4 regions of the Streptomyces sp. NPDC000410 genome follow, and region 4 is predicted to be linked to each of the others. Evidence: riboswitches for the same ligand, from Rfam matches in the RefSeq annotation. Region 4 holds a riboswitch; each other region holds the start of a gene.
The links. Region 4 has a riboswitch for cobalamin ahead of ABT342_RS20045 (ABC transporter substrate-binding protein). Riboswitches for the same ligand answer to the same signal wherever they lie in the genome.
Positions count from the first base shown of each region.

Region 1: it holds a riboswitch for cobalamin, as region 4 does, so the genes downstream of both, ABT342_RS13580 (energy-coupling factor ABC transporter permease) here and ABT342_RS20045 (ABC transporter substrate-binding protein) in region 4, are expected to answer to the same signal.
Region 2: it holds a riboswitch for cobalamin, as region 4 does, so the genes downstream of both, ABT342_RS24565 (ABC transporter substrate-binding protein) here and ABT342_RS20045 (ABC transporter substrate-binding protein) in region 4, are expected to answer to the same signal.
Region 3: it holds a riboswitch for cobalamin, as region 4 does, so the genes downstream of both, ABT342_RS32960 (SCO2321 family membrane protein) here and ABT342_RS20045 (ABC transporter substrate-binding protein) in region 4, are expected to answer to the same signal.

Region 1 covers NZ_JBEPDM010000009.1:54,802-58,035, reverse strand. The annotation lists gene cbiQ (cobalt ECF transporter T component CbiQ) at 1-150, opposite strand, end outside; gene ABT342_RS13585 (energy-coupling factor ABC transporter substrate-binding protein) at 156-521, opposite strand; gene ABT342_RS13580 (energy-coupling factor ABC transporter permease) at 521-1,228, opposite strand; cobalamin riboswitch at 1,258-1,476, opposite strand; gene ABT342_RS13575 (PTS-dependent dihydroxyacetone kinase phosphotransferase subunit DhaM) at 1,531-1,941, opposite strand; gene dhaL (dihydroxyacetone kinase subunit DhaL) at 1,938-2,534, opposite strand; gene dhaK (dihydroxyacetone kinase subunit DhaK) at 2,615-3,234, opposite strand, start outside.
Region 2 covers NZ_JBEPDM010000028.1:10,312-13,545, reverse strand. The annotation lists gene ABT342_RS24570 (FecCD family ABC transporter permease) at 1-337, opposite strand, end outside; gene ABT342_RS24565 (ABC transporter substrate-binding protein) at 334-1,575, opposite strand; cobalamin riboswitch at 1,833-2,002, opposite strand; gene ABT342_RS24560 (PaaI family thioesterase) at 2,070-2,792, shown strand; gene ABT342_RS24555 (M4 family metallopeptidase) at 3,191-3,234, shown strand, end outside.
Region 3 covers NZ_JBEPDM010000056.1:22,879-26,112, forward strand. The annotation lists gene ABT342_RS32955 (Strvi_7410 family MBL fold metallo-hydrolase) at 1-990, shown strand, start outside; cobalamin riboswitch at 1,105-1,257, shown strand; gene ABT342_RS32960 (SCO2321 family membrane protein) at 1,333-2,652, shown strand; gene ABT342_RS32965 (SCO2322 family protein) at 2,853-3,234, shown strand, end outside.
Region 4 covers NZ_JBEPDM010000018.1:129,017-132,250, reverse strand. The annotation lists gene ABT342_RS20050 (FecCD family ABC transporter permease) at 1-4, opposite strand, end outside; gene ABT342_RS20045 (ABC transporter substrate-binding protein) at 61-1,110, opposite strand; cobalamin riboswitch at 1,141-1,322, opposite strand; gene ABT342_RS20040 (class I SAM-dependent methyltransferase) at 1,378-2,127, opposite strand; gene ABT342_RS20035 (MFS transporter) at 2,096-3,234, opposite strand, start outside.

The DNA.
Region 1 (3,234 bases), on a different contig from region 4:
CGCGAGCGTCGCCGCCGCGACCAGCACGGCGCCCGGCCACGGCGGCAGCGAGATGGCGCAGACCGTGAGTCCGAGCCCCAGAACCGCCTTCTCACATGGATGGCGGCGGCGCCAGCGACTGCTGTGCGCCGCCGCGTCGATCGGCAGCACGGCGGCTAGGCCGTCGTACGGTCCGAGGCGGATCCGGCGTCCGCCTCCTGGGCGCCGGCGGCCTGGGCGGCACGGGCCTCGCCCTGCCTGCGGCCCTTGCGCAGACCGAAGTAGTACGCCAGGACCCCGGCGCCGATGGCCGCCTGCAGGGCGAACAGCGCCGACTCGATCTCCCCGGACGGGGGCTCGTACAGCGGCGCGAACCAGGGCTCGTAATCCGGAGCGATCTCGGTGATCGCCGTCTCCGCCTCGGCGTCGGCACCCGCGAACGGCTCTTCCTTGTGGTCACCGAGCCCCAGCACCAGCGGGAACACGGCCAGCGCGGCCACGAGCACCAGCAGCAGCGTATTGATCTTCGCGTTACGGCTCATCAGACCGTGGCCTCCGACTTCTTCTCGCCCTCGCTGCCCCTGCCGCCCTGGAGCAGCACGCCCAGCCGGGTCAGCTCACCCTTGCTCGACTGGACCAGCAGACGCATCACCAGCACGGTGAGCAGCCCCTCGCTGACCGCCAGCGGGATCTGGGTGAGGGCGAAGATGCCGCCGAACTTGCCGAGCGCGCCGATGAAACCGCTGCTCGGGTCGGGGAAGGCCAGCGCCAGCTGGACGCTGGTGACGCAGTACGTGGACAGGTCCGCGACGAACGCGCCGAAGAACACGCTCAGCATCAGCGACAGACCGGAGCCCCGCAGCAGCCTGTACACCGCGTACCCGGCCCACGGCCCGACGATCGCCATCGAGAACACATTGGCCCCGAGCGTCGTCAGCCCGCCGTGCGCCAGCAGCAGCGCCTGGAACAACAGCGTGATCGTGCCCAGCACCGCCATGATGGGGGGTCTGAACAGGATCGCGCCCAGCCCCGTCCCGGTGGGATGGGAGCAGCTGCCCGTCACCGACGGAATCTTGAGCGCGGACAGGACGAAGGTGAAGGCACCCGACGCGCCGAGCAGCAGCGTCGACTCGGGGTGGGCCTTGACCTCGCGGGTGAGTGCGCGTACGCCGTGAATGACGAAGGGCGCGGACGCGGCGCCCCAGGCAGCCGCGTGCAACGGGGGCAGATACCCCTCGGCTATATGCATAGTTGGGAGACCCTCTCCAACACCTCGTGGATGGACAACGCACCTTGGCCGGTCTCCTGGCTTACGGGAGGGGGCCTGGGGGCTTCCCCCAGACGACTTGCCGCCCGACTCCGCCTTCCCGGACGCCGCGGTCTCCCGCGGTGGTCCAGTGGCTTCCTGGTGGATGGAGCCGGACTTCCCGATCACAGTGGCGAGGGCCGCACCGGTACCGCACCGGTTTCCCGAACACCAAGGCGGTGTGACACTAGTGGTTTGACCAGGTGCATCACAAGCCGCGCACGGATGCGTACGGAGACGTGACGTCACACCTTCCGGTAGCCGTACGCCTCCGAGGCGGCCGCCTCCACCGCGTCGAGGTCCCCGCCCGCCGACGCCGTCACCAACGCCGCGACCGCGCCCTCCACGAACGGCGCGTCCAGCAGCCGGGTGCCGTCCGGCAGCTCGTCGCCCTCGGCGAGGAGCGCCTTCACCGTGAGCACGGCACTGCCGAGGTCGACCAGCACGGCCACCCCCGCACCGCCGTCCACCTCCCGCGCCGCCCTGGTGATCAGCTCCGAGCTGGTGCCGAGCCCGCCGTCGGGCGTACCGCCGGCGGCCGCCACCGGGGCGGTCCCCCCGCCACCGGCGAGGCCGGCCGCCAGCTCGGCGACGGCGGTCGCCACCGCCGCGCTGTGCGAGACGAGCACGATGCCGACCGGGCGCGTCGGGTTCATCGGGCCACCTCCTCCAGCGCGGCGATCAGCAGCGCCGACGACGTCGCCCCCGGGTCCTGGTGCCCGACGCTGCGCTCGCCCAGATAGCTCGCCCTGCCCTTGCGGGCCAGCATCGGCACGGTCGCGAGCGCGCCCTGCTCCGCGGCCTCCCGCGCCGCCGCGAACGACTCGTCCAGCGCCCGGGCCGCCGGCTCCAGCGCGTCCAGCATCGTCTTGTCACCGGCCTTCGCCCCGCCGAGCTGCGCCACCGCGGCGACCCCCGTGCGCAGTGCCTCGGCGAGCTGCTGCGGCGTCACCTCGGCGGCGTCGCCCAGCGCCTTGCCCGTACGCCGCAGCAGCGTCCCGTACAGCGGCCCGGACGCGCCCCCGACCGTCGAGATCAACTGCCGCCCGGACAGCGTCAGTACGGCCCCCGGGGTGTCGGTGGCCTCCTTCTCCAGTACGGCGGTCACGGCGGCGAACCCGCGCCGCATATTGGTGCCGTGATCGGCGTCCCCGATCGCCGAGTCCAGCTCGGTGAGCCGGTCGGCCTCGCGGTCGACGGCGGCCGCGGCGACGGTCATCCAACGGCGGAAGAACCCGGCGTCCAGCACACGCTCCCCTTCGGTATGTCCCGTGGATCCCACGGCTCCCATGTCCTCCATGCCTTCCCTGTCCTCCGCGTCTCCCCGGATCAGCACCCCCAGCGCAGCGCGGGAGTCCGCACCGGCGCGTCCCACAGCCGCAGCAGCTCCTCGTCCATCGCGCAGAGGGTCACCGAGCAGCCCGCCATGTCCAGGGACGTCACATAGTTCCCGACCAGGGTGCGGGCCACCGGCACACCGCGCTGGGCGAGCACCCGGTGCACCTCCGCGTTGAACCCGTACAGCTCCAGCAGCGGCGTCGCACCCATGCCGTTTACCAGCACCAGCACCGGACTCGACGGCTTCAGGTCCTCCAGGACCGCGTTCACCGCGAAGTCCGCGATCTCGCCCGAGGTCATCATCCGCCGACGCTCGCGGCCCGGTTCGCCGTGGATACCGATGCCCAACTCCAGCTCACCCGGCGGGAGATCGAACGTCGGCGTGCCCTTCGCCGGGGTCGTCACGGCACTCAGCGCCACCCCGAAGCTGCGCGAGCGCTCATTGACCCGCCGCGCGATCGCCTCGACCCGCTCCAGTGGCCGACCCTCCTCGGCGGCCGCCCCCGCGATCTTCTCCACGAACAGGGTCGCGCCCGTGCCGCGCCGCCCCGCCGTGTAGAGGCTGTCGGTCACCGCCACGTCGTCGTTCACCAGCACCCTGGCCACCTGGA
Region 2 (3,234 bases), on a different contig from region 4:
GCGCGTTGCGGAACAGCGTCTGCATCTGCACCCCGGCCACGGCGAGCGCCGCGCCCACGGCGGTCGCGGTCAGCGCCCGGGGCAGCCGTACCTCCTCGACGATCACCGCCCACCGGGGATCGGCCCCGGCGCCGCCGGACAGGACGCGCACCACCTCGCCGACCGGCACCTGGTACGAGCCGACGGCGATCGTCAGCACGAACAGCGCCGCCGTCCCGGCCGCCAGCGTGCCGACGACGAGGAGCCGCCGGTGCCGCCCCGCGGCCGGTGGTGTCGCGACCGGTGGCGGGGCCGGTGCCGGGGCCGGGGCGGCCGGTTCGGCGGTCCGTGTGCTCACGCCCGGGGGACCTGGGCGTAGAAGGTGAAGGTGTGCCCCTCGGCCCGGTCGGGGTGGAGGATGGCGAACAGGTCCGCGAGGACGAGATCGGGCCGCAGCACGCCCCGTTCGTAGAAGTCGTTGCCGCCTCCCGGGCCCTGCGCCTTCGTGTTCGTCCAGACCTTCCCGGCCTTCATGGCGTTCAGTTCGCCGTAGCGGCGGTCCGCCTTGGTCGCGTCCGCGGTCGACTTCCACGGCTGGTCGACCAGCCAGACGGGCGCGTCGCCGCCCTTGGCGTACACGGCCTCGAAGGTCAGCTGGAGATTGCCGCTGCCCGTGTCGTCCGCCCACGGGTAGGTGCCGCCCGCGTCCTTGATCAGCCTTCCGGCGTAGCTGCCTCCGGCGGCCATGCTCCACGTGCCCTGGTACATCGTGCCCGGCAGCACCTTGACCGGCTTGCCCGCCGTGGCGGCCTTGGCGGCCTTGGCGGCGACCTTCGCGTAGTCGCTCTCGACGGTGTCGAACACCTCGCCCGCGCGCTTCTCGGCCCCGGTGAGCGCGGCCATCGCCTTGACCCATTCGGCGCGGCCCAGCGGACTGGGCTCCAGCCACTCGGCGTTGGCGACGACGGCGATGCCCGCCTGTCGCAGCTTCGGGTACTGCGGGTCGTCGGTGCCCTGGGTCATCAGGACGTCCGGTCCGGCCCCGATGACCTTCTCCGCGTCGAGCGTGTTGTCCTTGGCGTACTCCGTCACCTTGCCCGACGCGATCCGCTGACGGACCTCGGGCGAGCTGACGAACGCCCCGTTCGCCACACCGGTCAGCACGTCGAGGGTGCCGGTCTCGGTCAGCAGCGGCAGATGGGTCGTCGAGGCGGAGTACAGGCTCTTGACCGGCGTGGTGATCGTCGGGGCGCCGGCCAGATCGCCCGTCAGCTTCGGTTTCGGGGCGCCGCACTTGACCAGGACGTACGACTCGGGCTTGCCCTTGGGGTACGGCTCCTTGACCGTGAGGACCTGGTAGCTCTTCTCGTAGCGCAGGGTGAAGTTCTTCGCGTGCTCCACCGTCGATTTGACGGGGAAGTAGTCCTTGGCGGGGTCGAATCCGGAGATGCAGCCATCGGCGGCGGATCCGGAGGCGCGGGGGTCCGCCGTCGGCCGGCCACCGTCGCCGCACGCGCTGAGCGTCAGCCCCAGGGCACCGAGCAGGGCTACGGCGGCGGCTGGACAGCGGAGGGACAGGACGGGTCGTACGGGCATGGGGGTGCTCCTGGCATGCGTGAAGCGCGCGCCGCCGGGGATCCGGTCGTGATCCGCTGTGGATCCGGTCGTGATCCGGGCGCGCGGGTGGTTCCTCGGTACGGGGAGGGGCCGGGGATCGGAGGGTCGGCCGCCGCGGACTCAGTGGGCCGCGGGGCGCGGTCGGGTCCGTTCTTCACGGTCTGCCGGAAAAGCAGGGTCGGCACAGGTACGTGGGCACACGGCGCCACCGTCCTCTCTCGGGGAAATCCGCCCCGGTAAGTCGAGGTGCGACGGCGTGAGTCTCCTGACTCGGGATCGACGCTTCCCCGGCCTTCCCACCCCCGACGGGGCGGTGGCTTCGGCGGAGTCGCTCCCCCTACACAGTGGCGGTACCGTGCCGGAATCTCACCGGCTTCCTCGTTCCGCCGTCGCTTGTCGCAGGGAGCATCCCAGCCCGCGCGTGATTGCGCCAGCCCCCCTGAAGCCGTCGGGCGGCATGATGAGGTGGGATCATGACGACGACTGAAGCGATCGTGGTGCCCGAACTGTACGTCGGCTATCCGACGGTGGCCTTCGGCGGATACGTCGCGGGCGTGCTCGCGCGGCGGTCCGACGACGCGAAGCCCGTGCGGGTGGACTTCCGCGGGCCGGTGCCGGTGGAGGTTCCCGTGCCGATCGCCGAAACACCGGGGGGCGGCTGGCAGTTGGGCGAGAGCGGGCGGCCGCTGGCGACGGCGTCCCCGGGGGAGCTGTCGGCCGACGTGCCCGACGCGCCGTCCCTGGCAGAGGCCCTGGCCGCGGCCGAGGCGTTCCGGGCCGACCCGCCGCCAGGAGTCGTGGACTGCTTCGGCTGCGGCCCGGACCGTACGCCGGACCGCGGCCTGCGCCAGCACTGCACCGTGGTCCCGGGACGCGATGTGGTCGCCGCCGCGTGGGTGCCGTCCCCGGCCCTCGCGGACGCCGGCGGGGAGTTTCCGCCCGAGCTCGTCTGGGGCGCCCTCGACTGCCCCGGCAACTGGGCCGGGTGCCTGCTGGGTACGCAGCGCCCGGGTGCGGTCACGGCGTCCCTGACGGGGACGCTGCTGCGCCCGGTCCGGGCGGGCGAGCCGTACATCTCGTACGCCTGGCTGCTCGGCGAGTCGGGCCGCAAGCACACGATGGGCGTGGCCCTGGCCACCGCGGACGGCACCCTCTGCGCCCACGCCGAGGCGCTGTGGCTGGACCCGCGCACGTAGGCCGCGGCTACGAAGTCCCTTCCGCGCCCCGGACGCGTCCTGTCCGCGTCCCACCTGCGTCCCGGCCACCTTCTGCCTGCCCGGCGGGAACGAGCCACAGTTCGACGAAGTCCCGGGTGAGCGGGGCACATTCCCCCCTCAACATCCCGTTCACACCGGTTCACGGCGGTTCATCGAGGGTGCTCAAAGGCATCGAGGCGACGCACGCCGAAACGTCCGCTTAACGAACATGACCATTCACCCAACGGACGATTTCTGGCCAACTTGTTGACGCGCCCCTGACAGCAGGGCACTTCTGGTGCCACTCTTCCCCCGTTCCACGCAGTCGTACCGCTCCGCCAGCTCTGCCCGGGCAGCCCACCCAGCCGCCCGTAACCCCCCTCGCAGAAGGAGTTCGCGTGAGACCCACGCACAACCGTCGTCGCGCCACAGCGACCGGTGC
Region 3 (3,234 bases), on a different contig from region 4:
ATCCCGGACAACCCCCTCGGCCACACACTGGTCCATGTCCTCGACACCGACCGCGGCCCCGTCCTCATCGACACCGGCTGGGACGATCCGTCCGCGTGGGGCGCGCTCACCGAGGGGCTGGCCGCCGTCGGCACGGCGGTCGGCGAGATACACGGGATCGTCATCACCCACCACCACCCCGACCACCACGGTCTGTCCGGGCAGGTCCGCGAGGCGTCCGGGGCCTGGATCGCGATGCACGCCGCCGACAGCGAGGTCGTGCGGCGGACCCGTGAGGCCCTGCCGGGTACCTGGCTGGGCTACCTGACCGACAAACTCGCCGCCGCCGGAGCCCCCGAGGAGCATCTCGCCCCGCTCCGCGCCGCCCGTGACGGCGGCCGGATGCGGACCCTGCCCGGACAGCGGGCCGCGCTGCCCGACCGGGAGATCGTCCCCGGCGAGCTGCTGGACCTGGCCGGGCGCCGGCTGCGGGCGGTCTGGACGCCCGGCCACACCCCCGGCCACGTCTGCCTCCACCTGGAGGAGGACCACCCGGCGGGCCTCCCGGGTCGCGGCCGGCTCTTCTCCGGCGACCACCTGCTGCCCGGGATCTCCCCCCATATCGGCCTGTACGAGGACCCCGACGACTCCACCGTCACCGACCCCCTCGGCGACTACCTCGACTCGCTCGAACGCGTCGGCCGCCTCGGCGTCGCCGAGGTCCTCCCCGCCCACCAGTACGCGTTCACCGACGCCCCGGCGCGGGTGCGGGAGCTGCTCACGCACCACGAGTCCCGGCTCGCGGACCTGCTCGCGCTCCTCGCGGCCCCGCTCACCCCGTGGCAGCTCGCCGAGCGGATGGAGTGGAACCGCCCCTGGGAGCAGATCCCGTACGGCTCGCGGAACATCGCGGTCTCGGAGGCGGAGGCCCATCTGCGCCGCCTGGTGAAGCTCGGCCGCGCGGAGGCGGTCGCGGGCACCGATCCCGTGACGTACGTCGCGGTGCGCTGACCCGGCGGCCCGGGGCACGTGCGTACGTGCCGGCGGGGGCGCCGAGCCGGCCCGGGGCGCGCGGTACGTGACGTACGTCGCGGGGGCGCCGACCCGACCCTGGACGCGCCGTACGGGCCGGTAGAGTGTGCGAGTCGTCATCATGCCTGTACAGGGGGAAGCCGGTGCAAATCCGGCGCTGACCCGCAACCGTGACAGCCACCGTCGCAGGTGGCGAGCCGGACTGCCCCGTACTGGAACGTGACCGGCTCGCACGAGCACCGTCGAGGAATACGGGGCCGAGCCCGGTGCATCCCGTGCGCCCGCGCCCGGCTCCCCGCAGGAGAGGCAGCACCGCCCGCCATGACCGTACGGACCGTACGCCGCAGCGCAGCGGCGCTCGCCGTTGCCGCCACCTCCGCAGTGTTCTGCGTGGCGGCCTCCCCCGCCGCCCCCTCTCCCGCGCCGTCCGCCGCGCTGCCTGCCGGTCTGTACGGCACGAAGGACCCGACGTGGGACGGTGTGTGGCGGCAGTCGCTGGCGATCATCGCGCAGGACACCGTCCACGTCGTGCCGTCGGCGGAGGCCGTGGCCTGGCTGGCCGGGCAGCAGTGCGACAACGGCGGCTTCGCCTCGTACCGCCCCGATGCCACGAAGCCGTGCGACAGCAAGACGATGTTCGACACGAACGCCACCGCGGCCGCCGTCCACGCGCTCGCCGCCGCCGGCGAGCACACCGATCAGGTCCAGAAGGGCATCGCCTGGCTGAAGTCCGTGCAGAGCCCGGACGGCGGGTGGAGCTACAACCCGGGCATGGCGTCCGACGCCAACTCCACCGCGATCGTGATCGGCGCGTTCGCGGCGGCGAAGGAGCGGCCCGGCGACCTGACGTCCGAGCAGGGGAAGACGCCCTACAACGCGCTCGTCTCGTTCGCGATCCCGTGCGCCGACAAGACGGCGGGCGGGGCGTTCGCGTACCAGCCGGACGCGAAGACGGGCAAGCTGCTCCCGAACGGCGACGCCACCGCGGCCGCCGTGCTCGGCGGTCTCGGCCGCGGCATGGTCGTCCAGGGCCCGAAGCCGGGCAAGGCGCCGGCGTGCGTGACGACGCCCAGGGCCACTCCCGAGCAGTCCGCCCGCAACGGCGCGGCCTACCTCGCGAAGGTGCTCGCGAAGACCGGCCACCTCGACTCCCCGCCGATGCCCGGCGCCACGGACCCGGCCCCGCTGCCCGACTTCGGCAACACCGCGGACGCGGTCGTGGCGCTGTCCGCCGCCGGACACAAGGACAAGGCGGCCGCCTCGGTGGCCTGGCTGGAGAAGAACGCGTCCGCCTGGGCCAAGGAGGCGGGACCGGCCGCGTACGCGCAGCTGATCCTCGCCGCGCACGCCTACGGCGCCGACCCGAGGGACTTCGGCGGCGCCGACCTGGTCCAGCAGCTGAACGCGACCGGACCCACCCCCGCGTCCACCGTCCCGCCGTCCCCGGCGGCGCAGGGCGACGGCAAGGACAAGATAGGCGGCGACCGCGGGGCGCTCTTCTGGGTCGTCGGCGCCGGGCTCGCGGCGGTCCTGGGCGCGGCATTCATGATCAACGACCGCCGCAAGAACCGGAAGCAGGCCAAGCAGGACCAGCAGGCCCAGCAGGAGGCCGCCGCCGGCCGGCAGGACGAGCAGCAGTGACGCACGGGCTCCCGCTCCTCGGCAGCGCACCGGCGGCGACGACCGCGCCGCGGGCCGTGCGGCGGCTCGGCGAAGCGCCCGCGCGGGACGCGGTGACGACCACCGCGCTCCCGCCGGTGCGACGCCTGGGGGCTGCGGCAACGACCGTGCTCCGGGCCGTGCGTCCCCTCGGGGCCGCGGCGACCGCCTCGCTCCGGGCCGTGCGGCGGCTCGGCGCGACCGGGCGGCAGCTCGGGACGGGGGCCCTGTCCATCGGCGCGGCGCTCGCGCTGCTCCTGGCGGTGGCGTGGCCCGCGCAGGCGGCCGGGTACCGGTACTGGTCGTTCTGGCAGACCAACGGCGGTTCCGGCGGGGCCTCATGGGCGTACGCCACTCAGGGACCGGCCACCGCCCGCCCCGCCGACGGCGAGGTGAACGGCTTCCGCTTCTCCGTGAGCTCGGACTCCGCGGACTCGGCGCGGCCGCGCACCACCCCCGACTTCGCGGCGCTGTGCGCCGGCACCCCCGCGAAGGACGGCACCAAGCGGGTCGGCGTCGTCATCGACTTCGGCACCCCCGCCGACGCGGCGGCCGGTGAGACCC
Region 4 (3,234 bases):
GCACGGCCGGGGCGGTGGCGACGGACTTCTTGGCGGGGCCGGACGTCTTGGCGGGGACGCTCACCGGAGCCGCTCGGGGTGCAGCCCGCGCGCCAGCTCCTCGACCGCGTACGGTGGCCGGACACCGACCAGGGTCGCGGTCAGCGGCAGTACGACGAACCGCTTGTTCCTGATGGCCGGCACGTCGGCGAGGGCGGCCTGCGACAGGAGGAACTTCTTCTTGTCCTCGACGCTTCCGGCACCGGCGTAGTCGTAGATGGCGATCACCTCCGGCTTCCGCTCGACGACCTGCTCCCAGGAGACGTCGCCGAAGACGTCGTCCAGATCGGCGAAGACGTTCCGGCCGCCGGAGAGCCGGATGATCTCCGTGCCGAGGCTCTTGCCGCCGGCGGTGAAAGCCGACTTGTCGCCACTGTCGTACACGAAGACCGGCACGACGGGAGCCCCCTTGAGGGCCTCCGTGGTCCTGGTCACGCGGCCCTGGAGGCCGGCCACCAGCTTGTCGGCGCGCTCCGGGACGCCGAAGACGTCGCCGATGGTCCGGATCTCGTCGTAGGTGTCCTGCATGGACACCTGCTTCTTCTTCCCGCAGTACTCACGGTTGAGATAGGTGTCGATGCCGGCGTCGGCGAACGCCTTGCGCGAACGGCCCTCGTTCTCTGCGAACGCGCTGCCGTAGCCGCCGTAGACGAAGTCCGGGTCCGCGTCGAGAACGGCCTCGAAGGAGGGCTCCTTCTCCGCCAGCTCGGGGATCGCCTCGTAGTCCTTCTTGAGCTCGGGCAGGACGGCCGAGTCGGGGAAGGCGGTACCGACCATGCGGTCCCCCAGCCCCAGGGACAGCATCAGTTCGGCCGGATGCTGATGGATGGTGACCACCCGGGAGGGCGGCTTGTCGTACGTGGTGCGCACGCCGCAGTTGTCCAGGGTGACCGGGAACCCCTGGCCTGCCGAGGCCGATGCCTTCGCGGTGCCGGCACGGTCGTCCGACGTGCCGCAGCCGGTCAGGACGACCGTCGACAGGGCGAGGGCCGTGGCCGCCGCGCGCAGGGCCCGGCGGCGCGGCCGGGCGGAAAGGGGGAAGAAAGGGAGACGGGGCATGCCGTCGTACACGTAAGGCCTCCTGCGGAGTCCGCGCTCCTCGGATCGGGCCCGCGACAGGCCAGTGTCCTGACTCCCGGATCGGCCTTCCCCTCCGCCCTTCCGCGGCGCGCGCGGTGGCGTGCGGGAAGGGGCGCACTCCCCGGTCACAGTGGCGGGACCGTGCCGGAATCGCACCGGCTTCCTGTCTCCCGTCGCGGTGATGACCGGGTGATCTTACGATCCGACATGTGAGGGGCGAAAGGGCGTACGGTGGCTTACCGCGCGCCCCCGCCCGCGTCACCCCCTGCGGACCGCCCGGACGATCAGCCGCTCGGCGTCCTGGTCGTACGGCCGGCCGTCGAAGCCGCCGAGGATCTCGACGTCCTCGAAACCGGCCGCCAGGGTCATCTCCCTCAGCTCCACGGCGCTGTACACGAACCACACGAGGGCGGCCCGCGACACCCGCTCCCCCCGCACGAGCACCCAGTCGCTGCGCAGCCGCGCCCAGTCGTCCAGCACCGTGTCGGTCTGCACCAGCAGATCGTCGCCCCGTTGGACCACCTTGGGCGGTACGACCTTCCGGGCCAGCAGCTCCTTCCCGGCGACGTCCAGCAGGAGGGTGCCCCCGGGGGCCAGACTGTTGTGGACGGTGCGCAGCACGCGGGCGTTGTCGGCGGGATCCTCGAAGTACCCGAAGGACGTGAACATGCTGAGCACGACGTCGAAGGCCGCGGGATTCGCGTACTCCCGCATGTCGGCCCGGACGTAGTCGGCCGTCACGCCCCGGTCGGCGGACAGCTTCCGGGCCCGGTCCAGCATGGCCGGGCTGCGGTCCACACCGGTCACCTCGTAGCCCCGGCGGGCGAGCGGAACGGTGAACACGCCCGGCCCGCACGCCAGATCCAGCACCCGCGCCCCGCGCGGGAAGGCGAACAGCGCGGAGGTGTCGAGGAGTTCCTCGGCCTGGGCGAAGCGCTGGTCGGAGAAGAGGAAGTCGTAGAACTCGGTCCAGAAGTCATCGTCCTGGAATCCGCCGGTGTGTGTCATCGGACGCCGTTGTTCCTTCCGTGTCGTCGGGGTCTGTGGGGTGAGGAGGAGCGACGGTCCTGCCGCGCAGGGTGAGGAGGAGCGGCGGCAGCAGGACGCACTGGGCCGCCGCCGCGACCCAGAACCAGCCGGTGTCGCCGGTGCGTTCACCGAGGCCGTACAGCTGCCCGCCCAGCAGGCCGCTCAGGCAGGCGCCCAGTCCCGCGGCGAGCCGCTGCTGTCCGAAGACCACGGCGTCCGAGCGCGGGCTGCGCCGCAGGGCCTCCAGGTCGTTCTTGAGGAACAGAACGATGTCGCCGAGGGTGATGAGCGCTCCGCCGGTGAGGAGGGCCGCCTTCGTACCGAAGGCCAGCACCGCCATGCCGACGGCCAGGCCCGCGAAGCCGGTCACGAGGGCGAGCGGGTAACTCATCCTGCGGATCGCGTCCGAGGCGAGCGGCTGGACGACGATGACCAGCACGAAGCACAGCAGGAGCACCAGGCTGTAGAACTCGCTGGAGGCCCGCTCCACGGCGAACACCGCCAGGTAGTGCTGGAAGTGGAAGTAGAGGTAGAACGCGAGGGTGTTCGCGGCGAAGGGAAGGACCGCCACACCGCCCAGGAGCCCTTCGCCGGAGGGTCCTTCGCCGACGGGGCCCGCACCGCTCCGTTCCACGGACGTCTCGGGGAGCCGTGTGTGGCCGGCCAGGACCAGGGCGAACAGGACCGCCACGGTGAGGAACAGCGGACCGGGCGACGACAGGACGAAGGGCCCGGCGACGAGCGGGCCCACGGCCATCCCGGCGTTGAGGGCCGCGTTGCCCAGCGAGAGGAACACCGGTCGGCGGTGCTCGTCGACGCCGTCCACGAGGTACGCCTTGTTGGCGGGCAGGTACAGCGCGGCACCGCAGCAGGTCAGGATCAGCGCCGCCACGGCCATCGGCGGCCAGCGCAGTGCCGCCAGGAAGCCCACGAACCCGGCCGTGCGGACGGCCAGCGCCCACACCATGGTGCGGCGCAGCCCGATGCGCTCGGCGAGCGCCCCGCCGACGACGCCGCCCGAGAACTGGACGAGCGAGGCGACGGCGAGGACGACCCCGACCGCGCCGAGCCCCATGCCGAGCCGTT